DNA from 4 places in the Rhizobium sp. 05L429 genome. Region 3 is predicted to be linked to each of the others. Evidence: predicted binding sites of a transcription regulator. Region 3 holds the regulator's gene; each other region holds the start of a gene.
The links. The regulator PhoB, encoded in region 3, activates phosphate uptake and scavenging genes when phosphate is short. The targets are predictions, from matches to a motif close to TGTCATNNANCTGTCAT.
Positions count from the first base shown of each region.

Region 1: the regulator PhoB is predicted to act here: its motif matches at 14,912-14,928, upstream of AC1DNW_RS04955 (DUF47 domain-containing protein).
Region 2: the regulator PhoB is predicted to act here: its motif matches at 1,588-1,604, upstream of AC1DNW_RS11910 (NAD-glutamate dehydrogenase).
Region 4: the regulator PhoB is predicted to act here: its motif matches at 3,013-3,029, upstream of AC1DNW_RS08530 (DapH/DapD/GlmU-related protein).

Region 1 is NZ_JBFTNV010000004.1:32,403-50,257, reverse strand. Features, by position in the region: gene AC1DNW_RS05045 (peroxidase family protein) at 445-2,013, shown strand; gene AC1DNW_RS05040 (extensin-like domain-containing protein) at 2,215-3,570, shown strand; gene AC1DNW_RS05035 (GTPase domain-containing protein) at 3,784-4,365, shown strand; gene AC1DNW_RS05030 (VOC family protein) at 4,399-4,755, opposite strand; gene AC1DNW_RS05025 (response regulator) at 4,962-5,357, shown strand; gene AC1DNW_RS05020 (sigma-70 family RNA polymerase sigma factor) at 5,528-6,022, shown strand; gene AC1DNW_RS05015 (Crp/Fnr family transcriptional regulator) at 6,049-6,780, opposite strand; gene AC1DNW_RS05010 (DUF982 domain-containing protein) at 7,022-7,276, shown strand; gene AC1DNW_RS05005 (flagellin N-terminal helical domain-containing protein) at 7,449-8,384, shown strand; gene AC1DNW_RS05000 (hypothetical protein) at 8,785-9,021, shown strand; gene AC1DNW_RS04995 (hypothetical protein) at 9,029-9,319, shown strand; gene AC1DNW_RS04990 (GNAT family N-acetyltransferase) at 9,412-9,894, shown strand; gene AC1DNW_RS04985 (cation diffusion facilitator family transporter) at 9,976-10,557, shown strand; gene AC1DNW_RS04980 (ABC transporter ATP-binding protein) at 11,006-11,932, shown strand; gene AC1DNW_RS04975 (ABC transporter permease) at 11,929-12,690, shown strand; gene AC1DNW_RS04970 (isocitrate lyase/PEP mutase family protein) at 12,802-13,644, shown strand; gene AC1DNW_RS04965 (hypothetical protein) at 13,663-14,136, opposite strand; gene AC1DNW_RS04960 (NUDIX hydrolase) at 14,286-14,858, opposite strand; gene AC1DNW_RS04955 (DUF47 domain-containing protein) at 14,972-15,616, shown strand; gene AC1DNW_RS04950 (inorganic phosphate transporter) at 15,616-16,620, shown strand; gene AC1DNW_RS04945 (NUDIX hydrolase) at 16,793-17,314, shown strand; gene AC1DNW_RS04940 (DUF1062 domain-containing protein) at 17,385-17,855, opposite strand, start outside.
Region 2 is NZ_JBFTNV010000009.1:92,060-95,494, forward strand. Features, by position in the region: gene AC1DNW_RS11910 (NAD-glutamate dehydrogenase) at 1-1,379, opposite strand, end outside; gene pdxY (pyridoxal kinase PdxY) at 1,657-2,532, shown strand; gene AC1DNW_RS11920 (carbonic anhydrase) at 2,593-3,234, shown strand; gene AC1DNW_RS11925 (GGDEF domain-containing protein) at 3,326-3,435, shown strand, end outside.
Region 3 is NZ_JBFTNV010000021.1:10,368-15,233, reverse strand. Features, by position in the region: gene AC1DNW_RS21235 (hypothetical protein) at 45-200, opposite strand; gene AC1DNW_RS21230 (alpha/beta fold hydrolase) at 430-1,248, opposite strand; gene AC1DNW_RS21225 (LysR family transcriptional regulator) at 1,628-2,551, shown strand; gene phoB (phosphate regulon transcriptional regulator PhoB) at 2,830-3,513, opposite strand; gene phoU (phosphate signaling complex protein PhoU) at 3,645-4,358, opposite strand; gene pstB (phosphate ABC transporter ATP-binding protein PstB) at 4,403-4,866, opposite strand, start outside.
Region 4 is NZ_JBFTNV010000006.1:183,512-188,857, reverse strand. Features, by position in the region: gene AC1DNW_RS08545 (LysR family transcriptional regulator) at 1-569, shown strand, start outside; gene AC1DNW_RS08540 (AbrB family transcriptional regulator) at 721-1,815, shown strand; gene AC1DNW_RS08535 (GFA family protein) at 1,858-2,283, opposite strand; gene AC1DNW_RS08530 (DapH/DapD/GlmU-related protein) at 2,342-2,974, opposite strand; gene AC1DNW_RS08525 (AraC family transcriptional regulator) at 3,081-4,007, opposite strand; gene AC1DNW_RS08520 (DUF2000 family protein) at 4,057-4,464, shown strand; partial or broken gene AC1DNW_RS08515 (Asd/ArgC dimerization domain-containing protein) at 4,518-4,720, opposite strand; gene AC1DNW_RS08510 (YiaD family glycine zipper/OmpA-like lipoprotein) at 4,877-5,346, opposite strand, start outside.

The sequences.
Region 1 (17,855 bases), on a different contig from region 3:
CGCTGACACTTTCCTGATCGTTCGATAGTTGCAGTCATCGGAAGGCCTTGCCTGTGAAATTTGACGATTTCGCGAATAACATACTGAGCAAAATGATTTATCAGGAGTCATATATTCAAGTACAAGGAGAATATCATTGCAAACACCCTGCCGATATGCTTAATCTAAGTTGTACTTGAGAGGCGAGATATCAGGGCAGCGATTGCTACCGACATAAAAGCCAGTACACTTCTCCGCATCCCATACATATCCGAGACCATTGTCACGGCCGCCTTGCTGCGGCCGTTGTCTATTTCCCGCAATTTTTGGTCGGCGAATGACTATCCGCCGCCTGCACACATCCGCATCCAGCCGCTGCCACTCAATCTCATCGCTGCCAACGTGCATACGGAAACCTAGATTTTCGCCATCGCATTCCAGCTTTGTAACCGAGGGAGGCCCGAAATGGCCCAGAGCAAGCATGGTTCGCCCGTGAGGGGCATGGATAACGTCGCGCAATCGAGCGTTCGCGACCAGAGGTTCGGGCGCATGTTCCGCAACCTGCCGTCCGCCGCCTATACCGAGGACGCGCTCGTCGATCTCGCAAAGACGATGTTTCAGGGGGAGTTCGCAGAGAAGATCGAGAAGCACGAGCCTGTCGATGTGGCGCTCAACGAGAAAGAGCCGGAAGACGAGAACCCAACCATTCCGGCCGGCTTTACCTATTTCGGCCAGTTTCTCGATCACGACATTACCTTCGATCCGGCCTCATCGCTCGATCGCTTCAACGACCCCGATGCCTTGCAGGACTTTCGCACGCCGCGCCTGGATCTCGATTCGGTCTATGGCTCGGGACCGTCGGACCAGCCTTTCCTCTATGAGGAGGACCAGTTGCACATGCTGCTCGGGGACGACAAGGATTTCGACCAGGCGCGGAAGAAGCGTCCCGACCTGCCGCGAAACACCGCAAAGATCCGCCGTGCGCTGCTCGGCGACAAGCGCAACGACGAGAATGTCATCGTCTCGCAGCTCCACACCACCTTCCTGAGGTTCCACAACAAGGTGGTCGATACGCTCGGCACTCGTGATTTCGAGCTCTGTCAGCAGACGGTGCGCTGGCACTATCAGTGGATCGTGCTGCATGATTTTCTGCGGCGTATCATCGGCCGGGAGACATATGAGCGCGTCATCGTCGGCAAGGGCGAAAAGCCCAATATCCGCTTCTACAATCCGCAGGGCCGCTACGCTTTCATCCCTGTCGAATTCTCGGTTGCCGCTTATCGCTACGGTCATTCCATGGTGCGGCCGAGCTACTCCCTGAACAGGATCGTCAAGGCGCCTAATCCCGTGCAGCAGCCGTTCAACGGCAAGCAGGCGACGTTCAATCGTATTCCGATCTTCTCGCTGATGGATGTGGCGCAGCATCCGCTGGCGAATTTGAACGGTTTTCGCGAGTTGCCCGGCTTCTGGGCGATCGACTGGTCCTTCTTCTTCGACGGGGTCACGCCCGATGGACCGCCGCCTCCAGGCGCCGTGCTGCCGCAGCCCTCCTACAAGATCGATACGCTGCTGGTCGATCCGCTGACAAGCCTGCCCGATCACCAGCAGGAGCCGATCAAGATCCGCAGGGCGCTTGCGGCTCTCAACCTGCTTCGCGGTTGGCGGCTTGGCCTGCCGTCGGGGCAGGCGGTCGCGCGGCACATGGAAATGGAGGCGCTGACGGACAAGCAACTTTTCGACAGCGAGGATGCCGATGTGAAAGCGGCGCGCGGCAAGGTGCTGAGACAGAATCCCGGTATCTTCGAGGGCAATGCGCCGCTGTGGTTCTATATCCTGCGCGAGGCGGAGATAGCAGCCGACAGCAAGCATCTCGGACCCGTCGGCGGCACGATCATCGCCGAGGTCATCGCCGGCCTCATCGCGGAAGATCGCCATTCCTTCCTGGCGCAATGGCCGAAATGGCGGCCGACATTGCCGGGTAAGGAGAGGGGGCATTTCACGATTGCGGATCTGATCAATTTCACGAACGGGTAGGCTTGGGTGGCGGCGCTGCCCAAAGCAAGGCTTGCGCTACGGGATACGCCGCCATCATTCCTACCGGCATGCAGATACCTCTCTGACGAGTGCGAACGCTCCTGATCGGTCATCCTCCACACGTAAAGCTTTCATTCACCGTTTTTAATTAAATTTGAATCGAGGTTTTCCGATCACAAACCGCATGCGGAAGCGATAAGTATGGCGTTTATCTCCCTTCTCCGGCGTATCGCCCTGCCAGTCCTGCTTTCCACGGCGTTGACGACCTGTTCGATCAGCGATGGGCTGGTGCCGCCCGAGAATGTCGATAGCAGCACGCGCGTCAGTTCCATTACGCCGGCGCACGGCGCGGTGCGCATGGCGCCGGTCCAGAGCCAGCAACCCTATCCCGTCGCGAGAGCGCCTGTCGGCAATACGCAGGGGCAGATCGACTATCTCGATACGCCGAACCTTGCTGGCTCAGGCCAGCAGATGCGCTCTCCGGCGCAGCAATCCCAGCCCTTAGGCATGACACAGCAGGGGCAGCGGCGCCTGCCGATGATCGATAGCGATGAAGCCATGGCGCAACAGAGCCCGCAACAGGCATCTAACGGCAACTGGGGAGGCGTGCAGCCGCTCGCCGTTCCCCAGGGCGGTGTCAACATGGATGAGGAGCTCGGTGCCGGGCCAGGCAATCAGCCGGTCGTCGGCCTGGCGCAGGAGCAACAGCAGCAGATCGCCGAGGGCAATGCCACCGAGCCTGTCGTCGACGGCATCGGCACGGAAAATCCCACCCAGCTCAATCAGCGGAACATGCCGCAGCCGGTTGCCGCCGCGCAAATGAACCGCGCGCCGATGCGCGCTGTACAGGGCAACCGCGCGCAGACATGGAATGACGGCAGCCCGGTTCTCGCCCCGACGCGCGTGCCCGAAGAGGACGAGCCGGAAGAAGTCGCCATGCTGCGGCCGAACAATCCGATGATGAGCGAGCCGGCAGCGCCCGTCGATCCCGGCGTCATGCCGTCTTCCGAATTGTCATGCCGGCGTGAGCTGAAGCGCATGGGCGTGATCTTCGAGGATCGCCCGCCGATTTCCAACGGGCCTTCCTGCCAGGTGCCCTATCCGGTGTCGCTGAAGGGCCTCTCGGGCAATATCGGCGTCAAGCCGGCGGTGGTCCTGAACTGCCAGGTGACACTCGCCTTTGCCAAATGGGTGAAGAACGAACTCGCCCCCTCGGCCCGCTTCCGTTACTGGACCGGTATCAAGACCATCCAGCCGCTCGGCGGCTATTCCTGCCGGCGCATGAATAACAGCCGCCAGCGATACAATCCGATTTCGGAACATGCCAAAGGCAACGCCATCGATGTCGGCAAGTTCGTGCTGAAGGACGGCCACGAGATCGACGTGCGCAAGAAGGGCCTGTTCTCCTTCCGCGAAGGGCGGCTGCTCAAGGCCGTGCGCAGCGACAGCTGCAAATATTTCAACACGGTTCTTGGCCCGGGTTACAATCCGGAGCATTGGAACCATTTCCACTTCGACCTCATGTCGCGCAGAAGCGGAAGAGGTGTCTGCAAATAGGCTGACATCAGGAAAAGGTCTGCGTGACCTCGATGGTGCCGAGATCGCGGCGACAGCTTGCGCGTCCTTGAGAAGATTTGCGCGACATCGAAAATTGGTTCGACTGACAGAAGCCCTTCGAAATTAAAGCGCTCTCGCAAGCCCTTGCAGACGACGGCACAAGCGGTCAGATTGCCGGCATAGCGTAAGCAATATTTTCAAAGTCGCACCATCATGACCGGCATTTTCCTCCTGCTCATCGGCTTTCCGGGCACGGGCAAGTTCACCATCGCCAAGCGGCTGAGCCCACTGTTTTCAGCGAAAATCATCGACAATCACTGGGTCAACAATCCAGTGCTCGGCGTCCTCGACCACGATCCGGCAAAGCCGCTGCCGGCGGAGATATGGGAGCAGACGGGCAGGGTGCGGCAGACGGTGCTGGATACGATCGTGACTTTCTGCGCGCCGTCAGACAATTTCATCTTCACCCATGCCGGCATTCAGGGCGACGAGCGCAGCCATCGCACCTTCCGGCAAATTGCCGATGCCGCCGAGAAGCGGGGATCGCTGCTGGTGCCGGTGCGGCTTTTCTGCGAGGCGGAGGAGCTGGCGCGGCGTGTCGCGATACCGGAACGGCGCGAGCGGCTGAAATCGGTGAATGCCGAGGCCTCGCGGGAGCGGAGCGGGACCTTGGAGGTGCTCGACCCCGAGCATGCGAATACGCTCAACCTCGACGTCACCGCCATGTCGGCAGAGGTGAGTGCGGATGCTGTTCATCGGCATGTGCAGGCTCTCTCGAGCCACCTCCGCAGCTAAACGCGCGGCCGACGCTTCAGCACGTCCTCAACATCAGGTCCGAAAGGCCCTGCTGGAAACCTGGATCGGATTCTGGCACGGGTCTTTGGCGTTGGCATAGACATAGCCGTCCGCCTTGTGGACCGGCCCGAATATCAAACCATTTCCGGCGCATTCGGCGCAGAATGCCTCGATATCCCTGACATCGAAAACCAGCTTGACGGTTGACTGGCCGCTGCGCTGCCTCTTTGCGGCCTGATGCAGCATGATGTTGGCGCCGCCATCCTGCGAGACCAGCTCGACGATCCGGTCGCCAGGCAATTGCATGGGCTTGAAGCCGAAATGCGTCTCGTAGAATGTGGCCGTCTCCTCGATATCGCCAGCATAGATCACCAATCGGTTCAGTGGCACGACAGCCTCCCATGACGTCTCGTTCGATGCGCCTGCAAGGCACTCGCGGCGGAGTCTGCCATGGCGCGTCCGGCCGGAACAGGCCGATTTTGTCTGCCTTGCCACAAGCCCGCCAGATATCCTGACTTGCGCCGGAAACCATTGCCGTGGTGAGCAGTTAGGGACACTCAGCCTGATCCCGGGCATGATCCCGGGGGATGAGGCGATTGCGGGGATGGATGGAGATCGGCGATCTCAGGCTCCTGGCGGGAAAGCATCTGCTCATTGTCGAGAGCGGTGATCTGGTTGCCGACGAAGTGCGGCTTGCGCTGGAGCAGGCCGGCGTCGTCATCGTCGGGCCTGCGTCGTCAGTGGAGATCGGCCTGGCGCTGCTTAATATTATCAGGATCGACGGCGCCATTCTGGATATCCGCCTCGAGGGCGAGACGGTGTTTCCGCTCGCCGAGCGGCTGCAGGATGCCGGAATACCCTTTGTTTTTGCGCTGTCTCATGTCGACGCGGATATTGCCGCGAAATACGGTGGCTACCGTCTCACCGAGAGCCTCACCGCACTTGCCGAGATCGCCAAGGCGCTCTTTGCACCGCGCGAAAACGGCGACTGAGGTTCGCCCGGCTTCGAATGCCGTCAGCATGCCTATTGTGCGGTATCGTACCAAGACATCAGGTTATGGAACGAACAGGAGCTGCATCCCTTTCCCTGAGCATCGGAGACCCTCGATATTAAGGGTTATCCGTATCGAGGCCCTCCATACCGAGGGCCAGGGAGCTGGACATGAAACATTCCCCCGAAATTCTTCAAGCGGAAGTGGTCACGCTCATTCCAGCGCTCAGGGCATTTGCCCGCACTTTTTACCGGACATCCACGGATGCGGACGATCTTGTGCAGGAAACGCTCGTCAGGGCGCTCGGCAATATCGAGCAGTTCAAACAGGGCACGAGGATGAAGTCCTGGCTGTTCACGATCATGCGCAATGCCTTCTGCACGCGCTTCCGGATCGAACAGCGCGAAACGCTCGGTTCGGATGAGTGCGTCTCATCACAGGGTAGCGTGCCGGCCGACCAGGAATGGCATCTGCGCGGCCATGAGCTGGAAGCTGCCTGCGGACACCTGCCGGAGCCATACCGCGCCGCGTTTTCCTTCGTCTTCGTGGACGGGCGCTCCTATGAGGAAGCGGCGAACCGTTTCCATTGCCCTGTTGGCACCATCAAAAGCCGGGTGAACCGCGCCCGCCAACGCATTGCGCACGATATCGGCTATTATCATTAGGCCGCATTATCGCCAGCCTATAATCGCTAAACGGTATCCCGCTGTTTCAGTTCGCCGATCAGCCGGCGATATTCCTGCTCAGCGCGACCATAGGAATCACCGGCAAATTCTTCGAGGCCCGTCCGGTTGCGGACAGCGACCATGCTCCGCTCCGACCAGATGAGTTGCCGGCCTTCCAGCTCATGCAGCGCGGTGGTGATGCTGGCACGTCTTACCGAGAGCATCAGGGCCAGGAACTCGTGTGTGAGGCCGATGTGGTCGCCGTCGAGGCGGTCGTGGCACATCAGGATCCATCGCGCCAACCGCGCCTCGATGGAATGATTGGCATTGGCAAGCGAGGTGGAGGCCGCCTGGACGATGAAGGTCTGGACATAGCGGTTCAGGAGCCTGCGGAGCGACGGCACGACCTCCAGCGCTTCCCGCAATGGGTCCACGGCGATGCGCGAACCGTGCCCTTCCACCTGCATGAAAATGTCGAAGGTCGCGTGCGTGCTGTCTAGGATCGGCGTCAGCGGCACGATGCCTTCGCGCCCGACAATGCCGACCTCGCTCGATCGTTCGCCCGCCGATCTCGCGATGATCGAGGCAATGCCGTCCTCGATGAAATAGCAATGTTTCACCTGCTGACCCAGGGCAGAAAGCGCAAAGCCCCGCGGCAGGGCAAGCGGCTCCAGGTAAGGGGCGAGGTGCCGTCTGGCCTCCTCGTCCATCCTTCCGAGCAATATGTTGTTGCCCACCGTATAAAGCGCCTTGTCCATGATCTTCCTCTTCAGTCTCAAGACTCCGGACTGTCGTTGAAGTTCCCGGTCGCAGCGGAATTCGGCGGTGATTCTGGTGGGAATGGCTATCGCCGTTCAACTTACGCGCTCCGGAGGCTCCAGACTTGTCACCAAATGGTGATCCTGTTTGAGGCAGTTGGAGCGCTTGGGCCGGAACTTTGTTCTGGTCGCCGCGTTCGCTGCGCGGAAACAGTCGATCCAGGGCAGCCCGCTATTCATCATGTCAGATTGGACCACACCGTTGCATATCCGGCTTCCGGGCCAGGTGAACCCGATTACCGTGCGTGGTACGGGCCATGCGGCAGCGCTCCTTGCCGAGAGATGGCCAGTCACCCACGGTCTGGCCTTCGAGCATGCTCTGGCCTCCTTCGCGGCCGTCTCGGAAGGCCAGCTTCTGCCCGACGAGGCGCGGGAAGCCTTCATCGAAGCGGCGGATGCCGCAGGCGTCAACTGGTCGAGTGAGGACGAAGCCTGACATTGCCGTCGCCTGATGAGGGCAGGTGGTGTGGTCGGCCATCAAATCAAGAGGTAATTTAGCAAGGAATTGTTAACCCTGTTCCGCCGATAAGTTCCTTCATCTTCCGGGTGCATGACGCATCGATTCTCCTGTCCAATGATCGCTTTCTCGTTGAATAACAGAGCTTTTGATGTCGTCGATCATCACGAACAATTCCGCCATTGGCGCACTTCAGACACTTCGCAACGTGAACGGCAGCCTTCAGGATACGCAGCATCGCGTCTCCTCGGGATACAGGATCGACAAGGCGGCCGACAACGCCGCCTACTGGTCGATCGCCACAACCATGCGTTCGGACAACAAGGCGCTCTCGGCAGTTTCGGATGCACTGGGCCTTGGTGCGGCCAAGGTAGACACGGCCTATACCGCGATGTCGAGCGCCGTGGACGTGGTAAGCGAGATCAAGGCAAAGCTCGTCGCCGCTTCGGAGAAGGGCGTCGACAAAAGCAAGGTGCAGGAAGAGATCGACCAGCTGCAGGATCAGTTGCTGAGCATCGCCCGATCGGCCTCCTTCTCCGGCGAGAACTGGATGATCGCCATCGACCTGACGACCCGCTCGGTCGTGTCCTCCTTCGTGCGCGACGGCAATGGCAACGTGAAGGTGACGCTGACGGATTACGTTGCCAGGAGCAGCAATCTCACTGATTCGAATACCATGTTCGGTGCCTGGGCGACCGGCGGCAGCCTCGAAAATCTCAATGAGGGCATACTCGGCACGAGTGCTGGAAAGTTATCCGGCCAGTCGGTCTACGCGCTCGACATCACGACGCTCACCACGTCAGGCGGCATCGGCAACGCGCTGCAGGATGTGGAGCAGGCGTTGGGCCAGATGGTTGCCACGGCTTCCGAGCTCGGCTCGCTGCAGAAGCGCATCGCCATGCAGGAGGATTTCGTCTCCAAGCTCGGCGATTCCGTCGACAGCGGCGTCGGCCGGCTGGTCGATGCCAATATGGAGGCGGAGTCATCCCGGCTGTCGGCGCTGCAGACGCAGCAGCAGCTGGCCGTGCAATCGCTCTCCATCGCCAACAGCGCGCCGCAGAACATTCTGTCGCTGTTCCGCGGTTAAACTGGGTGCAGTTTAACGAGGCGCAGCGTGAAGAACGTAGAGGTTTAGCAGGTCCTCATTCCCTCCTCGTGCAGGCACGAGGGCGGAAGAATGACATGGAGCTTGTTGTGGCAGCGCCTCGTCGAGCAGAGAGCGGGCTGACCTTTCGCGTTGACATAGACTGCCATGACGATTGTAGGTTGCGTTTGTGGTTTCCCGAACAGTAGCCGCGCGCACCCGGTAAGGCGGTTCCCAGCGCGTCGGTTTTTCCATTTTGCGCGAGTCGATGCCGCACGGCAGACCCCGAAACCAGCCTTTTCCAGCGCCTGCCGGGATTCTTTTTGCGTCCTGCATTTTGTGTGGAACTCTCTTCTCCTTCATGCGTTTGGCAGCATCTTTATGGAGCGATCGGGAGGAGATCATGCAACCGAAGATTATAACGGATGCACCTGTGGACCGCTGGATCGGTGCTGTGGAGCTTGCGATCGTGCAAAAGGCCTTCGACAAGCTTTGCGCCGAGCGCGGCTGGTCACGCGACTGCACAGAGGCGCGTGAACTCGCCCGCATAACAATCGACCTTTACCGGCAGGGCGCCGACAGCGAGCACAAGCTGCACACCATGCTGTCAGGTTCCGATTTCAAGACGCCGGCCCTGTGAGGGCACCATGAGCAATGTCGTAACATTCCCGCGCCGAAACCTCCGGTCGCAGCGGCCGTTCTATGTCGGCTCGACAAGGCAGGTGGAGGGGAGGATCGCCATTCTGGAAACGATCGCGAAGATCACCGTCCGCGACAGCGCCTTCACGCCCTATGAACAGGCGGCCCTACTGGCGAAGCTGAGAACAGCCATCCGGGCGGAATGCGTTGCACACAAGCTGTCGCCGGAAGAGCAATTCGAGACGATGCGCTATGCCGAGCGGCTGCTCGACGATATCCTCGAGAGCGTCAACGACTGAAGCAGATCCCTCCACGTCTTCTTGTTCCGCTGCCCTCTTCAGGCGCCATGCCGCAGTTGCGGAGCGCCATCTGGTCGTGCAAACATCAGGCCATGTTGATCCGACCTGCCAAAGCCGAAGACCGCAGCGCCATCTGGGCGATCCTGGAACCTGTCGTCCGGGCGGGCGAAACCTATACGCTCGATCGCAACATGAGCGAGGCCGATGCGCTCGACTACTGGCTCGGCTCCGACAAGGAAACCTTCGTCGCCGATGACGGCGGCAGCATCATCGGCACCTACTATATCAGGGCCAATCAAGCCGGCGGCGGCAATCACGTCTGCAATTGCGGCTATATGACCGCGCGCGAAGCGGCGGGCCAGGGTGTCGCGCGCATCATGCACCAGCACTCGCTTGCCCATGCGCGCCAGCGCGGCTTCCGGGCCATGCAGTTCAATTTCGTCGTCAGTTCGAACGAGCGGGCAGTGCGGCTCTGGCAGTCACTCGATTTCCAGGTGGTCGGGCGGCTTCCGGGGGCGTTCAATCATCCTGATCTCGGCTATGTCGATGCGCTCGTGATGTTCAGGGATCTCTAGGCTGCGGAACAAGACCGGGCAGCCATCCTGTCGGAGGGGTATTCACGAGGTCTGGCCGGATTCGGGTAGGGGAACAGCACCATGGAGCAGACATTGAGACGCACCGTCATGACGGTTGCGCTCCTGAATCTCGGCTATTTCGGCGTGGAATTTGCCGTGGCGCTGGCGATCGGTTCCGTCTCGCTGCTCGCCGACAGCGTGGATTTCCTCGAAGATGCTTCGGTCAATCTGCTGATCTTCTTCGCCATGGCATGGTCGGCAAAGAATCGGGCGCGGGTCGGCATGGGCATGGCGGGCATCCTGCTGGTGCCGGCGCTTGCCTTCCTGCTGATGGCATGGGGCAAGATTGCTCATCCGGTGCCGCCGCTGCCTTTGCCGCTGTCGCTTGCGGGACTTGGTGCGCTCGCCGTCAATCTCTTCGGCGCCTATATCCTTGCCGCCCACCGCCATGCCGCCGGCTCGCTGACGCGGGCGGCATTTCTGTCGGCCCGCAACGATGCGGCCGCCAATGTCGCCATCATCGCCGCTGGTCTGGTGACGGCCTATCTCTGGCATTCGATCTGGCCCGATCTCCTCGTCGGACTTGCCATTGCCTTGATGAACCTCGATACGGCGAAGGAAGTCTGGGAGGCGGCGCGGGAGGAGCATGAGGCTGTGCCTTAAGCTGCGTTTTCGAACGAAGCGGCCGACACGCAGAAAAAAGAAAGCCGGCCTAGGGCCGGCTTAGACGAACGCGGCTGAACAGAGGATACTGGCCGGTTCCTGGCATTTCGTGACTGATAATAAATTTCACTACAATGCCGAGGACAGCAGAAAGGGCGTAACGAGATCGCCGAGAGGGCGGCTCCGCAAAGGGGTGGCGGCGGGCGGGAGCCGGTGCTGTCCTCGCGTGTTTTTATGCGGGACGAACATCACCGATTGATGACATCGGGAGCCGGGAGACGACTTTCTTTTCATCGGCTGATTTGGCCTGTGGATAGGCATCCGATGCCCGACATTATTGGTGGATAGGCCGATGGTGTGAATTCAGTGTTCAGGCCCCTCGGGATGTCAAAGTTTCACAAAGGGGCTATATAGCGGGCGAATTGACCTGATATCCGCAAAGAGCCCCATGGCACCAATCATTTCCGTCCAAAATCTCACCAAGACCTATGCAAATGGCTTCCAGGCGCTGAAGGGCGTCAACATCGAGATCGAGCGTGGCGAAATCCTAGCGCTGCTCGGGCCGAATGGGGCGGGCAAGACGACGCTGATCTCGATCATCTGCGGCATCGCCAATCCGAGCGGCGGCACGGTCGTGGTCGACGGCCATGACGTGGTCAAGGATTTCCGCGCCACGCGCACGCTGATCGGCCTGGTGCCGCAGGAGCTGACCACCGACCAGTTCGAGACGGTGTGGAATACGGTCAGCTTTTCGCGCGGTTTGCACGGCAAGAAGGCCAACCCCGCCCATATCGAGAAGGTGCTGCGCGACCTGTCTCTCTGGGACAAGAAGGACAATACGCTGCGCCAGCTCTCGGGCGGCATGAAGCGGCGCGTGCTGATCGCCAAGGCGCTGTCGCACGAACCGTCCATCCTCTTCCTCGACGAGCCGACAGCCGGCGTGGACGTGACGCTGCGCAAGGATATGTGGCATGTCGTCGAGCGGCTGCGGGGCGAGGGCGTCACCATCATCCTGACGACGCACTACATCGAAGAGGCGGAAGAAATCGCCGACCGCGTCGGCGTCATCAACGGCGGCGAGCTGCTGCTCGTCGAAGACAAGCAGGCGCTGATGGCCAAGCTCGGCCGCAAGCAACTCATCCTCGAACTCAACGAAGCGCTCGAAAAACTGCCGGACTGCTTTGCCGGCAACGGCCTGTCGATCGAGGCCGAGGGCAACCGGCTGGTCTATGAATTCGACACCCACAACGAGCATGAAAGCGTCGCATCGCTTTTGACGCGGCTCGGGCAAAACAACATCCATTTCCGGGATCTCTCGACGCGCCAGAGCTCGCTCGAAGACATCTTCGTATCGCTGGTAGGAGGCGCAAGATGAACTTCGAAGCGATCAAGTCGATCTATTATTTCGAGATGGCGCGGACCCGGCGCACGCTGCTGCAGAGCGTCATTTCGCCCGTCATTTCCACCTCGCTCTATTTCATCGTCTTCGGTGCCGCCATCGGCTCGCGCATCCAGCAGGTGGAGGGCGTCTCCTACGGTGCCTTCATCACGCCCGGCCTCATCATGCTGACCCTGCTCGGCCAGTGCATCGGCAATGGCTCCTTCGGCATCTATTTTCCGAAATTCACCGGCACGATCTACGAGATCCTGTCAGCCCCCGTCGCGATGACGGAGATCCTGATCGGTTATGTCGGGGCGGCGGCCACCAAGGGGCTGCTGATCGGCGTCATCATCCTGGTGACGGCCAATATCTTCGTCGATGTCCGGATCGAACATCCGTTCATGATGGTGCTGTTCTTTCTTTTGACGGCGATCAGCTTCAGCCTGTTCGGCTTCATGATCGGCATCTGGGCGACGAATTTCGAGCAGTTGAACCTCATCCCCATGCTGGTCGTTCCGCCGCTCACCTTCCTCGGCGGCAGCTTCTACTCGATCACCATGCTGCCGCCCTTCTGGCAGGCCGTCAGCCATCTCAATCCGGTGCTTTATCTCGTCAGCGGCTTCCGCTGGAGCTTCTTCGGGATTGCCGACGTCAACCCGCTGGTCAGCCTCGGGATGATCTCGCTGTTTCTGGTGATTTGCCTGAGCACGCTCGGCTGGATCTTCAAGACGGGATACAGGCTGCGCAACTGAGCGGGCGGGCGACAGCCACCGAACAAAATCCGGTCAGGCGGTACAAAATCGTTCACATTTTGTTCGCGACTGCTAGTCTGGCCTCGCTGTCATTTGCGGAGGAGGAGAGTCGTGGCGGAGCAACAGGCGAAGTTCGAGCGGCTGAAGGCATTGCACTACCGGGATGAGGCATTCGTCATTCCGAACCCGTGGGATGCCGGCTCGGCACGGATTCTGACGAGCCTCGGTTTCGAGGCCCTGGCGACGACCAGCGCCGGTTATGCCTTTTCGAAAGGCAAGCGGGATTCCTTTGCGAGTCTGACGCGGGGCGAGATCCTCGACAATGCCGCCGAGATCGTCGGCGCAACCGATCTTCCCGTCTCGGCCGATCTCGAAGACGGGTTTGGTGCGGCGCCCGAAATCTGTGCCGAGACGATCCGGCTTGCATCCGAAGTCGGTCTTGTCGGCGGATCGATCGAAGATGCCACCGGCGATCCGGCAAGGCCAATCTATGATCTGTCGCAGGCCGCCGAACGGGTGCAGGCCGCTGCGGAAGCGTCGCGGACACTGCCTTTCCTGCTGACGGCGAGGGCAGAGAATTTTCTTTGGAACCGACCCGACCTCGATGACACGATCCGGCGGCTGCAGGCTTTCTCGGCAGCCGGCGCCGATGTGCTCTATGCGCCCGGGCTGCCTGATATCGAAGCGATCCGCACGGTGTGCGCCGCCGTCGACAAACCCGTCAACGTGGTGATGGGCCTGAAAGGGCCGCGCTACAGCGTTGCCGAACTTTCGGCTGCTGGCGTGCGCCGTGTGAGCGTGGGCGGCTCTTTTGCACGCGCGGCACTTGGTGCACTGCTGCGGGCGGCCGAGGAGGTGAAATCGTCGGGCACCTTCACCTACGCCGCCGATGCGATCCCGGCAGCCACGCTCAGCCAGCTCATGTCGCAGGAGAAGCAGGGCGACCGGCAGTAGGGCAGCATCGATGGCCTCTCATTGCGGATTGGTGATGAGGTCGGGAAATTTGTAGTATATGCAGTCGCTCATTACGAAGAGCGACATGCCGGTATCGCCGAGCTCGTAAGATGAGAGCTCCCACTCGAAGGTGTCGTGACCGTCATACCCGGCCACTAATGCCATCAGGCTCAACTCCCGGTACGGTCCTGGGGGAAACATTGCCCCATACATCGTCACCTCCTTTCCGGCGAATTCGCCTTTAATGACCCTCCTGATCTCCAGATCCGCCCGGATCATCCGGGTCGGGAATTCGTCCGTCACGACCAAACCGGATTCGCCGATGAAAAGCGATTTCACCCTGGCCTCGACCACCACCTTCGCCTTTGCCAGCAGCTCATTCTGCGGAGGACATCGCGGCATCCCGACTGCTGGCCGCAGGCAGAGGACCAACAGGATGAAAATCGCATGGAAGCCTGTTTGCATGCACGCGCTCGATGATGCTCCGGGCATCGGTGTTTCCCCATTCGGGCAGGCCAATTCCTGCCAGTTGCGCGAAGCTGGGCTCGAATTGCGGCTTATCCGCCGCTTTATGATGGCGGCCCGGCGTCAAACAGGTGATGGTTGTAAGTGCGAGATAACAGAACCCGGATGCCTGCCAATCAACCATTCTTCTTGCGCTGTTTCTGTTTGCCGTGCCGGGGGCGGAAATCGACGAGCAAGGATTTCAGTTCGAGTTCGCGCACGCGCCGTGCCGCTTCATCGGGGCTGACCCAGTCCAGCACGCGCTGGCCGACCTCCCTGAATTCGCTTTGTGCTGCCTCCACCTCGATCTGGAAGATATCGACGATGCAGGGAGCGACGTCACCGTCGTCCAGTTCCTTCAGATAGGTGTAGCGGCCAATGGGATGCTTGCTGACCGTTCCGCGCACGCCGGCTTCCTCCCACGCCTCGATGGCGGCCGCTTCGTGCGGCTTCTTCTTTTTCATCGGCCAGCCCTTGGGAATGATCCATCGGCCGCTGTCGCGCGTCGTGACGACGAGGATCTCGATCTCGGAACTCTTGCTTGCGGGGTTCTTGTTATCGTGGCCGGCATTCCCGCGACGGAAGCAGAGCGCGCCATATTGCTGGCGAAAGGCGCCGGAGAAGAGCTTCTCGGGCCTAGCTGCAAGTTGCTTCAGCAGTGGCTGGGATGTGCCGGCGCGGGGTTTTGCGCCTTTTTTATTGGATTTCATGACATCTAGCATTGTCAATTTTTACTTTTTCGATCAATTGCCTGCGACGCTTTATGACAGATTTATGACAGTCTCCTATGGACAGTCGTTCGCACAGGGAAGGATCGCCCGAGATGATGAGCGTGTTTCGCAAGATGATGCCGCGGGAGGACCGCTTCTTCGATATGTTCTCCAGGCATGCGAAAACCGTGGTGGCAGCAGCCGAGGCGATGGAGAAGCTCCTGAAAGGCGAGGCGGTTCAGGAGAATTGCGACCGCATCGTCGCGCTGGAGGACGAGGCCGACCAGATCACCCGCGAGGTGCTGCTGGCGATCCGCCGCAGCTTCATCACGCCTTTCGACCGCGGTGACATCAAGGACCTGATCCAGTCCATGGATGATGCGATCGACATGATGCACAAGACGGTGAAGATCATCCGGCTCTTCGAGCAGTCGAGCTTCGATCCGCTGATGCGGGAAATGGGCGGCGAGATCATCAAGGCGGCGATCCTGATGCAGCAGGCGATCGGGCTGCTCGACAAGATCGGCGCCAATGCCTCGCGGCTGTCGGCGATTGCCGAGGAGATCACCCGGGTCGAGGGACGCTCCGACGAGCTGCATGACGAAGGGCTGAAGGACCTCTATCGCCGGCATGGGCCCAGCGGCAATGCCATGGCCTACATGATCGGCAGCGAGATCTATTCCAACCTGGAAAAGATCGTCGACCGGTTCGAGGACGTGGCCAACGAAATCAGCGGCGTCGTTATCGAGAACGTCTGATGGAAGCCTCTCTCTCCCTTCCGCTGCTGGTCGGCCTGATCGGTGTGGCGCTGTTCTTCGATTTTCTGAACGGGCTGCATGATGCGGCAAACTCGATAGCGACGATCGTCTCCACCCGGGTGCTGAGGCCGCAATATGCCGTCGCATGGGCCGCCTTCTTCAATTTCATCGCCTTTCTGTTCTTCGGCCTGCATGTTGCCGAAACGCTCGGCACCGGCATCATCGACCCGGCCATCGTCTCGCCGCAGGTGATCTTTGCGGCGCTGATGGGGGCGATCGTCTGGAACATCGTCACCTGGCTGTTCGGCATACCCTCATCGTCGTCGCATGCGCTGGTCGGCGGGCTTGTCGGAGCGGGGCTCGCGAAGGTCGGCGTCAGCTCGATCGTCTGGAGCGGGTTGTTGAAGACGGTGGGCGCGATCTTCCTGTCGCCGGCGATCGGCTTTTTCCTGGCGCTGTTCTTCGTTCTCGTGGTCTCCTGGATGTTCGTGCGCCAGACGCCCTTTGCCGTCGACCGCACCTTCCGTTTCATGCAGTTCATCTCGGCCTCGCTCTATTCGCTCGGCCATGGCGGCAACGATGCGCAGAAGACCATGGGCATCATCGCCATTCTGCTGTTCAGCCAGGGGCATCTCGGCGGCAGTTTCCATGTGCCGCTCTGGGTGGTCATTTCCTGCCAGTCGGCGATGGCGCTCGGCACGCTGTTCGGCGGCTGGCGGATCGTTCATACGATGGGCTCGAAGATCACCCGGCTCAATCCGATGCAGGGTTTCTGCGCCGAAACCGGCGGGGCGCTGACGCTCTTTGCCGCGACCTGGCTCGGCATTCCCGTCTCCACGACACATACGATCACCGGTGCGATCGTCGGTGTCGGCGCGGCGCGGCGGTTGTCCGCCGTGCGCTGGGGCGTGGCAGGCAATATCGTCATCGCCTGGATCATTACCATGCCGGCAGCCGCAATCATCGCCGCCGCTTCCTACGGTATCGCGAGCCTGTTCGGCTGAGAGCAGGGGCATCGTCCCGATCCGCCGGGGTGCCTGCTTCACGCATTCGATACCTCAATTTCAGGGGCTGCTATTTTCGATCACCTGTTGCGCTCTATTTCCCAAGCAAGGAGAAGGCGATAGCGAGCGGATAATGGATCTGTCTGAGCATCCATCTGAATCGAGTGCGAAAATGCCCGCTAGAGCAGGCAGCCGCGGGATCAACCAGTGCGGCGCCATCTGCTGTCGGGTCGAGCGCGGCGGAAGGCTGAGCGTGCTGCTCATCACCAGCCGCGATACCGGAAGGTGGGTGATCCCGAAGGGCTATCTGGAGAGGAAGGAAAAGCCCTATCGTTGTGCTCAGCGCGAGGCGCTTGAAGAAGCTGGCATCGTAGGCAAGGTCAGGAAGAGGCCGCTTGGCTACTACACCTACCTGAAAGACAGTGAGACGCCGCTGACAGTCTCTATCCACCTGCTCAGGCTCAAAAACGAGGTCGATCAATTTCAGGAGCGCGCCCAGAGGCAGAAGATCTGGATTTCGCCGGCAGAGGCAGCCCTGCTTGTCGAGGAGCCTGAACTGCAGGCGCTTTTCCAGTCCATCGATGCGGACAATCCACTGACATCGCAGGACCGGCTGAAGCCGCACCGAATCGCCGGACGGCGGCCGGTGGCTGGCGCGGCGGTGTCGCTGGCCAGGTCGCCGCCATCGCACTGACAGCCGTCAGTTGCGGCGGAGGATACCAGGAGGTGACGAAGGCCCGGCATACGGGCCTTCGTCCTATAGGCTAGCGGGGACTGCCGGTCGCCAGAGGTCCCCAGGAAAGTTCGCGATCCGCGACGGCCGCGAGGTCGATCATCACTTCGATGCCGGTCCTGATACGCCGCCGCAGAACGTCGGCACGATCCGGATTCGTCCGGAGCAGACCTTTCCCGTGGAGCGTCTGGAGCCGCGTGCGCGAGACTTTCAGCTCGGTCGCCAGCAGGCGGTCGAGCCGCATACCCGATGGCAACGGCACCAACAATTCGATCTCCAGCCGCGTCCAATCGGCTGTTTCCCGCATGACCTCTCTGGCGATTTCGAATTCCGGGAATTCGTCGACGCGCTGCGACTTGCGCCTCAATGCATCGAGGTTGAAGCTCTCCATCCGGATCCATTTGATATCGTTGGACTGCAGCGCTTCGAGGGTCTCAGGATCGATGTCGCGGACGTTCTGGCGCTCGAGGAGCGGCCGGTTCCAGGTCTTGTCGCAGGCCAG
Region 2 (3,435 bases), on a different contig from region 3:
ATGAAATGCACGCGCGCCACACCGCCTTCCGGGAAGGCCGGATAATAGGCGGAAACACGGCCATCATAGACGGTTTTCAGATAGGCACCGATGCGTTCACGCACGATCGAGTCATATTCCTCGCGCGGTACGAAGATGATGACCGAGACGAAACGGTCGAAATGGTCGATGCGCGGCAGCACCCGCACGCGCGGGCGATCGGCGAGGTCATTGATCTGCTCTGCAAAGGTCGCGAGCAGCGGCGTATCGATCTGAAAGAGATCGTCACGCGGATAGGATTCCAGGGTGTTGTCGAGCATGCGGCCCGAGTGGCTCATCGGGTCGAAGCCGAAATGCTCCTTCACCTTTTCGATCTTGGACCGCAGCAACGGAATTTCGCTGGCAGAGGAAGTGTAAGCAGTCGAGGTGAACAGGCCGACGATGCGGAGTTCCCCCGTTACGTTGCCCTGTGCGTCGAAGCGTTTGACGCCGACATAATCCATGTAGGCGCGGCGATGGACCGTGGATTTCACGTTGGCTTTGGTGACGATCAGGAAATCGGGACCATCGAGGAAGGCGAGAATTTCGGGTGTCGTCGTCACGGCGTCCTTGCCGGTGCGCAGAACAAGAACCTCGGGGTTGGAGAGTATGCCGAGGCCTGTTCCCTTGTCGCGTTCGACCTTGGAATCGGGACCCTTGCCGGAATAGACGTAGTCGCGCATGCCCAGGAAGGTGAAGTTCTCGTCGTGCAGCCAGGTCAGGAAGGCGATCGCCTCGTCGCGGTCGGCTTTCTTGCGGCTGGCACTGTAATTCGAAAGCTCTGAAATCACCTCATCGACGCGGGCAAGCATCGGCTTCCAGTCGGAAACGGCAAGCTCTACCTGCTCGAGCACTGCCTTGATCCGCTTGATCAGGTCGCCGGCCTGGGAGGGGCTGAGCGGCGAAATGTGAAGCTGGATATGGCTCACCCGCTTTGCCGGATCGCTCGGCACATCGGCGGAATAGAGTTCCGGGGCCTTGTCTTCTTCCAGGATCAGGATCGGATGAACTGCCATGTAGATGTCGCGGTAGGTGCTGGTCACCTCGCCCATGACGGATTCGTAGAGGAAGGGCTTGTTGTGATCGGTCACCGAAAGGATGGAGATTGCGACGCCATCGGGGGTGACGTCGGCGACCGTGTCGATACTGACACGCGGCGTTTTGCCGTTCCAGGCGGTGAGCTCGGCTGCCGAGTGCACGGCGGAAAGGGCAAGCATTTCCGGTGTGTAGAGGTCGAGGTCGTCGCCGCTTGCGCGGCCAAAGAGGAATTCGGGATCGAGATGGGGCTCGCCGGTCGCGGCGGCGATCTTGCGCGCGCTCTCGATCTGCTTTTCCCGTTTCGGATTGTTTCTGGCGGCCATGGATCATCCCCCCGATTTGTTTTGATGTGGGCAAGTTAGCAGAAGGCTCTTCGAAAGAATCCTTAAAAGAGGGCTTCGAAAAGTAGTTTTCGTTCTTTTTTGACGGTGCTGATGAGAGATTTCGAAAGTTTTCGGGTCGTTTTGTGCCGATGGACTGCAAAGCGTCCTTATCTGGCTTTTCCGACCCGCTGCACATTTCCACGCTCGCATGAAGAATGGTTGACAGCGCCTCGTCAAAAAGATCATCAACGGCGGTCGAAATTCGGAATCGGATGCCATGTCGGAAAACGCATCAGGCGCAGTCATCGTCATCTCCAGCCATGTCGTGCGGGGGTCGGTTGGAAACCGCGCCGCGGTCTTCGCGCTGGAAACGCTCGGCCACCAGGTCTGGGCGCTGCCGACGATCGTGTTGCCTTGGCATCCCGGTCACGGCCGTTCGACACGCCTCACCTTCGCAGAGGCCGATTTCGATGCGGCGATCGACGATCTCATCCGTGCGCCGTGGATCGGCGAGGTCAAGGCTGTCTTGTCGGGTTATTTTGGCAACGCTGCCCAGGCCCGCTCCGTCGCGAAACTCGTTGCATCCCTGCGCGAAAATAACCCGGAACTGCTCTATGTCTGCGATCCAGTCATGGGTGATCTCGGCGGCCTCTACGTGCCGGAAGCGACAGCCGAGGCGATCCGTGACCACCTGATACCGATCGCCTCGCTCGCAACGCCGAACCGCTACGAACTTGCCTGGCTTTCGGGCGCCGCGCTCGATGACAACAGCGCGGTCATGGAAGCCGCACTTGCGCTCGGTCCCTCACGCATGCTGGTTACATCCGCGGTGCCGATGATGGCGGGCGGTACCGGCAATCTCTATCTCTCCGGAAAGCATGCCTTGCTTGCCGAACATCGTGTCGTCGAGAACCCGCCGAACGGGCTCGGCGACCTGCTCGCTGCCCTTTTCCTGTCCCGCCTGCTATCGGGCATGGAGGATGAAAAGGCGCTGCAGCTTGCGACGGCAAGTGTGTTCGAAGTGCTGGCACGCGCCGTCAAGCGCGGTAGCAACGAATTGATGCTGGCAAGCGATGCCTCCAGCCTTTCGACACCTATGGCGATGGTGCAGATGCGTCACCTTGTCCACCCGGCCCAGCGACGGAAGAAATAGGCTTCACGCTTTTGCAGTGCAGCAGTTGATCTTGGGTTCGCCGCGCTGTAATCCAAGGGTATGATGAGCTTTCCCAACTCCCTTCTGGACGGTTATCGCAACTTCATGAACGGGCGCTATGCCGATGCCCGCMATCGGTATCGGCAGCTTGCGGAAAATGGGCAGAACCCGACAACGCTCATGATTGCCTGTTCGGACTCTCGCGCGGCTCCCGAACTGATCTTTGATGCTGGACCAGGTGAACTCTTCGTGATCCGCAATGTCGCCAACTTGGTGCCACCCTATGAGCCGGATGGTCACTTCCATTCGACGTCGGCGGCGCTCGAATTTGCGGTTCAGGCTCTGAAGGTCCAGAATATCGTCGTCATGGGCCACGGCCGCTGTGGCGGCATCCGCGCCGCACTCGATCCGGACGCCGAGCCTTTGTCGCAGGGCGATTTCATCGGCCGTTGGATGTKGCTCGTTCGTCCCGCCGCCGAACAGATCGGCAGCAATGACGTGATGACGCAGGGCGAACGGCAGACTGCGCTGGAGCGGGTTTCGATCCGTAACTCGATCAACAATCTCAGGAGTTTCCCCGAAATCAAGGTTCTCGAGGAAGAGGGCAAACTGGCGCTTCACGGTGCCTGGTTCGATATCTCGACAGGTGAGCTCTGGGTGATGGATTCTGAGACACTCGATTTTGTCCYTCCCGAAATCTAGGGATAGACCGCTTTATCAGTTTTTTAAGATATTCCAATAAGCTCGCTGGCGGGGTGTATACGCGCGCGGATTGGTCATGAATTTCGAAGTGGTGAAATTCAAAAATACGAGTAGGGCAGTGCTGGTCGCTATCCTGCTGCCGTTTGTCTTCATGATTGCCGAGGGGGTGGTGCTAATCCGCTCCTCGCTCATGCAGTACCG
Region 3 (4,866 bases):
AGGGGCAGCTTCGCGCCATCATTTCAGCCGTTCAGACACAATCGTCAGCGTCCCAAAACCGCCATCGAGCTGAGCGCCATAAAGTTCAAAGACGACAGCAACGCCAGCCTGAAATTACCTAAAGGCCGGAAGCCGAAAAACGAGCCTATATTGAGCACTTCGGAAGCTGGCGGTGCTCCTGACATTAAATCGACGGACATCCCCCGCTCTTATTTCCAGATGTCGAAGCCGAGATGCCGAGCCATTTCGGCCGGTGGAGTAACCGGCCACCGCAACGAAAGATTTAAGCGCGACAAGTCGCATCTTTCGCTTCTCACCAAGCAAAGCAAATTGCCACTGTCGGAAGCACCCTCCGGGAACGCTCCCCGTACCAGGCACCAACAGGTGTCACCCGGCACTGCCGGGTGACAGAACGTCCCGTCGATGTCGTCAAGACCTGATGAACGAGAGCAGGTCGGGGTTGAGGACATCCGCATGCGTGGTCAGCATGCCATGGGGGTAGCCCGGATAGGTCTTCAGCGATCCGTTCTTAAGCAAGTTGACCGCACGCGGCACGGAACTTGCGAAGGGGACGACTTGATCGGCCTCGCCATGCATTACCAGCACCGGCACGGTGATCTTCTTGAGGTCTTCGGTATAATCTTCCAGCCAAGAGTCGACAGTCGCGTAGTGAGCCAGGGCACCACCGGCCATGCCCTGGCGCCACCAGTTCGCAATGATTGCCTCCGAAGGCTTGGCCCCATCGAGGTTGTAGCCGTAGAACGGATTCTCAGGGACGAAACGGTAGAACTCCGCCCGGTTGCCCAGCATGCCTGCCCGGATCGCTTCGAACCACTCCGGCGGTTGACCGGACGGATTTTCCGCGCTCCGGTACATGTTCGGTGTCAGCGAAGCGACCAGCACCGCCTTCGCGACGCGCTCCTGATGGCGAGCCACATAGCGAGCCACCTCACCGCCACCTGTCGAGTGCCCGATATGGATCGCGTCGCGCAGGTTGAGGTGCTCGGTCAGGGCCGCGAGGTCGGCAACCCAGTGGTCCATATCGTTGCCGGTGCCGGGCTGGTCGGACCGGCCGTGGCCGCGCCGGTCGTGGGCGATCACCCGATACCCCTGATGAAGGAAGTATGTCATCTGGGCGTCCCAGTCGTCCGCTGTCAGCGGCCAGCCGTGGCTGAAAACGATCGGTTGGCCCGAGCCCCAGTCCTTGTAGAAGATGTTTACGCCGTCCGTGGTCGTGATTGTAGGCATCGCGTCGCTCCATCTGCGCTGTTAAACATTCATTGGAAGATAATAAATCACTAAATAAAGCCATCCATCCACGCGCTATTGCAATAGCCGACGCAAGATTGCCACGCATGCCTCATCTTTCGAGGCCCAGGCACATGATCCGACACAAGAATTGGTCAGTCTCACATAATGTAGGTCAGCGCCGATAATTGCGGGTCACGACAGGTAGGCTTTTAGACATTTAGCTTTCCTTCTCTGACTGGACACAGTTGACTGCGAAATACTTCCGATGAAGCATTCGACTATGTCCCTAGATTGCGGCGTTAATTAAATCCCCCTTTTATCAAGGACAAATACCTTGTACGTTCGAGCTATGCCTTAAAGGCATAGCGGGGACGCGATGGAACTCAGGCATTTGCGCTATTTTATTGCTGTTGCGGAAGAGGGAAGCTTACTGACCGCAGCCGAGCGGCGGCTACACACTTCCCAGCCCTCACTCAGCAGGCAAATTCGCGATCTGGAAACCGAAGTCRGTGTAAAACTGCTGGAACGGCAGCCGCGCGGCGTGACGCTCACCGCCGCCGGTAAAGTGTTTCTTGATCACGCGCGGCTGGCGTTGTTGCAAGTCGAGGCGGCTGCGGAAGGGGCCCGGCGGGCAGAGCAGCCGCAAAAGCAGTCGTTCACTATCGGTTTTCTCGCAGGGCAAGAGGTCGTGTGGCTACCCCATGCACTGCGCATTATTCGTGAGGAAGCGCCGGAGGTTGAAATCATATTGTCCAGTCAGTCTTCCCCGGACCTTGCTCTGGCACTGATGCGAGGCAAGCTGGACGTCGCTTTCCTTCGCCCCGAGACGCAGAGTGTTGGTGTGTCGTTCAAGTTTTTAGCCAAGGAGCCACTGATCGCCGTGCTGCCGGCTGACCATCGCTTGACGTCGCAGAAAAAGATCCGGCCACAGGATCTTGCCCGCGAAACTTACGTCAGTTCGGCTAGAATTTCTCCGGTCTTGCAATCCGTGATCCAGGAGTACGCGTCGAACGTTGGGATCACACTCAAGGCAGAGTACGAAGGTGAAGGCCTACCATCAGCAATGTCGCTCGTCGTGTCTACAGGTGGAATAACGCTTATTCCGCTTTATGCGCAAAATATGCTGACGCCAAATGTCGTTGCCAGAGCACTTGAGGGTGTGCCTCCGACAATTGATCTCACCTTAGGATACAACGATTCAAATTCCTCACCTTTGCTCCGCCGATTTTTGTCTCGTTCTGATGAACTAGTCGCCAACGTACAAAATCAGAGCATCATCCGCTATGCTGAAGTTCCATAGCAGAGCTCACGCTCATCTTGGTGACGGCTTCGATTGGCTAGCGCCAGCAAGCCGACAGTCCCCTTCCGGCCCCAAATCAGTCGATGCTCAAGGCTCAGAGAATGTTCGCAATCGGCGCATAGCAGATGTCCCCGTCATCGCTTGAGCCCTCGCGATGCAAGGGGCATGTCGGTCAAGGCGTCAGCAAGCCAACGTCTACTCTTAAAAAGCCCACCCGAACAAACAAACGGGCCGCCCGGTTACCCAGACGACCCGTTCGTGACCTCCGATCACTCGGATCAGGCTTCCATGGAATATCCCGCGCCGCGGACGGTGCGGATGACATCCTGCATGTTGGAGAAATTCAGCGCCTTGCGCAGGCGGCCGACATGGACGTCGACGGTGCGTTCATCCACGTAGATATCGTGACCCCAGACGCCATCGAGAAGCTGCGAGCGGGAGAAGACCCTGCCCGGCGACGACATCAGGAATTCCAAGAGGCGGAATTCGGTCGGGCCGAGGCGGACTTCGCGGCTCTTGCGATGGACGCGATGGGTTTCGCGATCGAGCTCGATATCACCACACTTCAAAACGGTGGAGAGAACCTCCGGACGGGCGCGTCGCAGCATCGCCTTGACGCGGGCAACGAGTTCCGGCGTGGAGAAGGGCTTGACGACATAGTCATCCGCGCCGGTCGAGAGACCGCGAACGCGCTCGCTCTCTTCGCCGCGTGCCGTCAGCATGATGATCGGCAGACGCTCGGTTTCCGGCCGCATGCGCAGCCGGCGGCAGAGCTCGATGCCGGAAACGCCCGGCAGCATCCAGTCAAGGATGAGCAGGTCCGGGGTGCGCTCCTGAAGCCGGATTTCGGCCTCGTCGCCACGGAGGATCGTATCCACCTCGAAACCTTCAGCCTCGAGATTGTAGCGGAGAAGCACGCTGAGTGCCTCTTCATCTTCAACAACTGCAACTCTTGGGATCATGCGTGTCAGTCTCCTAATGCATGATCCTTAAACCGGGGGTGATTTAAGCAAGGGACCATGCAGGAACTCGGAATTGGCTGCGACCCTTGCGCGCCCCAGCGCGGGGCGCGCACGCAATCGGCAGGTCCAGATTACTCCGTCACCGCACCAACGGTATTGGAGCTGTCGTCCTTCGGACGCTCGCCCTCCGGCTGGGCGCCGGTTGCCATGTAGTAGATCGTCTCGGCGATGTTGGTTGCATGGTCGCCGATGCGCTCGATGTTCTTGGCGCAGAAGAGAAGATGCGTGCAGCTCGTGATGTTGCGCGGATCTTCCATCATGTAGGTCAGGAGTTCGCGGAACAGCGAAGTGTACATCGCGTCGATCTCGTCGTCGCGTTCGCGGATCGCATTCGCCTTGTCAGCTGAACGATTGGTGTAGACGTCGAGCACTTCCTTGAGCTGGACGAGCGCCAGTTCGGAGAGATGCTCGAGGCCGCGGGCGAGCTTGCGCGGAACGCCGGTGCTCTGCACCGCGATGACGCGCTTTGCCGTGTTCTTGCCGAGATCGCCGACGCGCTCGAGGTCGGCGGCGATGCGGATCGAACCCATGATCTCGCGAAGGTCGGAGGCCATCGGCTGGCGACGGGCGATCGTGACGATCGCCTTGTCGTTGATCTCGCGCTCGGCGTGATCGAGGATCACATCGTCGGAAATGACCTTCTGAGCAAGCGCGGTATCGCCGTTGACGAGCGCGCGGACAGCGTCGCCGCCCATCTGTTCGGCAAGACCACCCATCTCGGAAATGCGCCGGGACAGGAATTTCAGATCGTCATCGTAAGCAGAGAAAATATGTGTTGATGCCATGGGGCTTTGTCCTCGAAAATCGGGAAGGCTTCACATCGCCAAAATCAGCCGAAGCGACCCATGATGTAGTCCTGGGTACGCGGATCGTCCGGGTTGGTGAACATCTTGTCGGTATCGTTCTCCTCGACCAGGTTGCCGAGGTGGAACATAGCCGTGCGCTGCGATACGCGAGCGGCCTGCTGCATGGAATGCGTCACGATGACGATCGTGTAGTTTTCACGCAGCTCGTGGATCAGCTCTTCGACCTTGGCAGTTGCGATCGGGTCGAGCGCCGAGCAGGGCTCGTCCATCAGGATGACTTCCGGGCTGACGGCAACGGCGCGTGCGATGCACAGACGCTGCTGCTGACCGCCGGAAAGGCCGGTGCCGGATTCATGCACGCGATCCTTGACCTCATTCCAGAGGCCGGCGCGCTGCAGGCTCGTCTCGACAATCTGGTCGAGGTCGGCCTTGGACTTGGCAAGGCCATGGATGCGCGGACCGTAAGAAACGTTTTCATAGATCGTCT
Region 4 (5,346 bases), on a different contig from region 3:
CGCCGCTGATACCGGACTTCATGGCCGAGCATCCGGACGTCACACTCGATATCACCCACACCGACAAGATCGTCGACCTGCTGGAAGAGCGCGCCGATGTCGCAATCCGCGCCGGCCCGCTGAAGACATCGAGCCTGATCGCCCGCAAGCTCGGGGCCGCCGGAAAGATCATCGTTGCCTCGCCCGATTATCTGCAGCGACACGGTGAACCGCGCTCAGCCGCCGAACTGTACAATCATCGCCGCATCGGCTTTTCCTATGCCCGGGCGCTGGAAGGCTGGCCGCTCATAGACAATGGCGGGACGATCACCATTCCCCTGACACCGGGCCTGCAGGTCGGCGATGGTGAGGCCATGCGTTACCTGGCGCTCTCTGGCGCCGGCCTTGCCCGCATGACCGAATTCACCGTCCGCGCCGATATCGCCGCAGGCCGGCTCGTTACCGTTCTGGAAGAGCTCAGCCCCGGTGATGTCGAGGAGTTCTATGCCGTCTATATCGGCCAGGGCGGACCACTGCCGGCGCGCGTGCGCGCCCTGCTTGATTTCCTTGCCAAACACGTCAGGCTTTAGGGAGAGAAAGGCCAGATTCCGCAATTGACCCTCTGGCCGCCCCGCGCCTATACCGGGTCTGCGCCTGCCGGCCCTCGCAGCCGGCCTCTTCATAATGCCGGGGCCTCCTCCCACCTACGCCTTCGGGCTCGCTCCGGTCGAAAAGTTCGGGATTATAGTTTTGGACGCAAGCAGCTTCCTTCAGAAAGCGAGCCTGCCCAAATGGGCATTGCTGCTCGCCTTGTCGGCCATATCAGTCCTTTTCCTCGAACTCTTCGCGCTGCCCGCCTCGCTGCTGATCGGCCCGATGGTTGCCGCCATCGTACTGGCCCTGACCGTCGGCAGGGGTCAGCTGCGCGTGCCCTACTGGCCACTGCAGTTCGGCCAGGTGCTGGTCGGCCTCTTGATGGCGCGCAACATTACACCCGACATCCTCGGCACCATGGCCAAGGATGCGCCGCTCTTCTTTCTCTTCATCGTCTCGGTCATCGCCATTGCCGCCGGCCTCGGCTGGCTGCTCACGCGCTGGCAGGTGCTGCCCGGCACGACCGCCGTCTGGGGCTCTTCACCCGGCGGTGCCTCGGCCATGGTCATCATGTCGGAGGCCTATGGCGCCGATGCTCGCCTCGTCGCCTTCATGCAATACCTGCGCGTCGTCTTCGTCGCCGTCGGCGCCTCCGTCATCTCCCGTCTCTGGATTGCCGCAGATGGCGAGGAGCCGCCGCCGGTGATCTTCTTCCCACCCGTCGACTGGCCGGCCTTCGCCATGACCATGGTCTTCGCTGCTATCTGCTGCTACGGCGTCTTCCGCCTCCGCATCCAGGGCGGCAATATCGTCATCCCGCTGATTGGCGGCGCCGTTCTGCAGGGCTTCGGACTGTTGAAGATCGAGCTGCCGATGTGGATCCTGGCGCTGAGCTACGCACTGATCGGCTGGAGCATCGGCCTGCGCTTTACCCGCTCGATCATCAAGCATGCCGCCCGCGCCTTGCCGCGCGTCTCCGCTTCCATCCTCATACTGATGACGCTCTGCGGCTGCATGGCGGTGGCGCTCCACAAATTCGCCGGCATCGACCCGCTGACCGCCTATCTGGCGACCAGCCCCGGCGGCGCCGATTCCGTCGCCATCATCGCCGCCTCAAGCGATGTCGACGTGCCCTTCGTCATGGCCATGCAGACCGGCCGCTTCATGATGATCCTGTTGATCGGCCCGGCGCTCGCCCGCTTCATCGCCCGCCGGTCGGGGCTTGCGGAGCAGTCCGTCTAAGTTCGCGGCGAAAACCGAATTTTGCCCTTAGCGGGCATGATCTCAGGTCGTCGGCTCGAACCGGAGTATCCCGGCCACCTGCGGCCCGGACCCGGAATCCGCAGGATGGGAGACACCATCCATGACCTGAACCTCCGGGAAATCAAAGGGGCTGACGCCCGCAATGCATGCGACGTTGATGCCGAACTGGTTTGGATTCGAGCGGCGCTGATGATGGGTATAGATGCCGCAGGTCTTGCAGAAATAGTGCCTGGCGATGCCGGTATTGAATTGATAAAGCGTCAGATTGTCTTCGCCCTGGACAAATTCGATATCCGAAAGCTGTGCCGAGACGACAATTGCGCCCCGCATCCGGCAGTAGGAGCATGAACAGCGGCGAATCGTGTTGAATGCGTCGGCGAGCCGGACGCGGAACCTGACGGAACCGCAGTGGCACGCTGCATCATGTTGTTGTCTCTCGTCGCTCATTGCCAGCCACCCTCGTTGTTCTCAGTAGAAGCGCTACACATTTTTTGCTGAGATTGTTCTACGACCAGCGCTCGCAGAAGGCCTCGATGTCGTTGGACTGGAAGTCCGCGAGCCGCTCCATGATGGTCTCGAATGGCCAATCCCACCAAGCGATGGAAGCAAGCTTCTCTGCGATATCCCGCGTGAACCGCTCGCGAATGAATTTGGCCGGAACGCCGCCGACGATCGTATATGGCTGGACGTCTTTGGTGACGACCGCTCCTGCAGCAAGCACGGCACCGTCTCCGACCTTTACACCCGGCAACACGATGACCCCATGGCCAATCCAGACGTCATGACCGATGACGGCGCGATCTCCCTTGCGCTCATCGAAGAAGGACTGATCGCGCACGGCATCAGCTGAGTAATATTCAGGGCAATAGCTGAAACGATGCATGGACGGGCGGTCCATCGGATGATTGGGCGCGCCGATCCTGACCTCTGCTGCAATAGCGCAGAATTTTCCAATCGTCGCGTCACCGACGATACAGCGAGGCCCCAGATAGGAATAATCCCCGAGTTCGACCGTGTGCAGAGATGTGTCCGCCAAGATCTCGCAGCATCTGCCTATATCGGAATCTCTGATACTCGCCGTCGAGTGGATAACGGTCTCGGCGATTTTGGGGCGATTTGGTTGTGTGGTCGAGTGCATTGACAGTCTCCAGGTGTTGGCCTGCCTACCCGGGGACAATGAAGGATATGTGACGCTAGACTGCCAAAGAACCGGGCAGCGAAATCAGTTATAGAAGGCCATCAGATCAGGAGCGCGGCAGGCTGCCATCGCTGGCCTTCGCCGCATAAAAACGCTGAAGCCCTGCCCAACGCCCCGGCGTCATGCCATAGGCCTTCTTGAAATGCCGGATGAAATGCGCCTGGTCGGCAAAGCCGGTCGCGGCGGCCACGTCGGCAAAACCTTCGCCCTCGCCCATCAGGGCCTTTGCCTGCTGCAGCCGCCGCATCACCATGTAACGGTGCGGGCTGGTGGCAAAGGCTGTGCGGAAATGCCGTGACAGGGTGAAACGGTCGAGCCCGGTAATGCTCTCCAGCTCGCCCGAGCGCACCGGCCGCAGAGCATGCGCCTCCAGATAATCCCGCGCCGCCCGCACCTGTTTCCAGGCGACAGTGCCCAGAACCCGTCGGCGCACCTGCGAATGCCGCGACAGGCCACCTGCCACGCGGCTGACGAAATCATCGACGAAGAGTTCGTCCAGCTCCCGGTCCAGTTCGCCGAGTGCGGCGAGCAGTACCTGGGCCAGCGMTCCGTCGGCGATCACGGGCTGGTCGACGAAGGGAAGACCTATCTTTTCCGCCTCAAGGCATTCCATCAGCAGCGCCGGCTCCATATAGAGCATGCGGTAATGCAGCCCGGCTTCGGTCGCAGCTCCTCCATCGTGCTCCTCGTCGGGATGCAGCACGATGACCTGCCCCGGCATGCTGAAGCGCCGCTCGCCGCGATAGGTGAAGGTCTGCACGCCGTGCAGGGTGACGCCGAGCGCATAGGTATCATGCCGGTGCGGCTCGAACATGTTGCCCGAGAACTGCGCCTCGATGCGCTCGATGCCGGGAAAAGCCGGCGCAGTCAGGATGCCGCTGCCGGCGGGCGCGGCCAGTATGCCGCTGCCGGCCTGCGGCTCGCACAAACGTTCAAGACCTTCGAAGACCTGCGGCGTTAGATCCTGGCTCAATGCCCGTAACTACCCTTATGAAGTCGATACCCTGATGAAAGAGACTGGAATGTTTGATACCAAAATTGCGATCGTCCTGCGAAACAATCTTGCCGGCTGGCAGAAGCTGAATGTCACAGCCTTCCTTTCGACAGGCATCGCCGGGCAATATCCTGACATTATCGGCGAACCCTACAAGGACCGCGCCGGCAATCTCTACAACCCGCTATCCATCCAGCCGATCATCGTCCTGTCGGCCGACGAAGCGACGATATCGACGATCCACCGCCGCGCGCTGGAACGCGAGGTGACCTCCTCGGTCTTCATCGAAGAAATGTTTTCAACCGGCCACGACGCCGCTAACCGGGCCGTCTTTGCCGAATACGCCCCGGACGACGCCAAGGTCGTCGGCATTGCGCTCCGCGCCGATAAGAAGATCGTCGACAAGATCACCAAGGGCGCGACGATGCAGCATTGAGGCAAGACGGCCGGGTAACCCCCGGCCGTTCTCGTTTCAGCCTGGCAGCAGCTGTCGGCAATCTGCACGGCGTTCAGCGCCGCCCCTTCAGCAACTGGTCGCCGACGACGAAGAGCGCAATGCTGCGCCCGGAGGGATCGCCGAGATCTTTCCTGACGCGGCCGACCAGCACATCGTCCTGGCCTGATGCTTCCGACGGCATCAGGAAATGATTGTCCGCGCGGTCGCCCACCAGCCGCAGGCCCGGAGCATCGGCGCCCGGATACAGGTGATGCCGATCGCAAGCTCATCCGCGCCAAGGATACACCTGCCCTCTCTTCGATTCGACGCCTGAAACGCAAACGTCCCCCGCATCGCTGCGGAGGACGGTTAAAATCGACCAAGGACAGGGCAGCCGTCAGGCGCCGCCCGATCAGCTCTGGGTGATCGGCGCGATCTGGATTTCGACGCGGCGGTTCTGGGCGCGGCCGGCTTCGGTTGCGTTGGAAGCAACCGGCTGCGAAGGACCGTAGCCGACGGCCGAAACGCGGCGCTGGTCGATGCCCTGGCCGCCGAGATAATCGGCAACGGACAGTGCGCGGCGCTGCGACAGGTCCTGGTTATGCTGCAGGCTGCCGGTGGAGTCCGTATGACCGTTGATGTCGATCAGCGTGCGGTTGAACTTGCGCAGCACGATCGCGACAGAATTCAGCGTCTGGTAGAAGCCCGGCTTCACCGCATCCTGGTCGATGTCGAAGGTGATGTTCGACGGCATGTTGAGGATGATGTTGTCGCCCTGACGGGTGACTGAAATGCCGGTGCCTTCGAGCTGGGCGCGCAGCTCGGATTCCTGCTGGTCCATGTAGTTGCCGATGGCGCCGCCCGTGAGCGCGCCGATGCCGG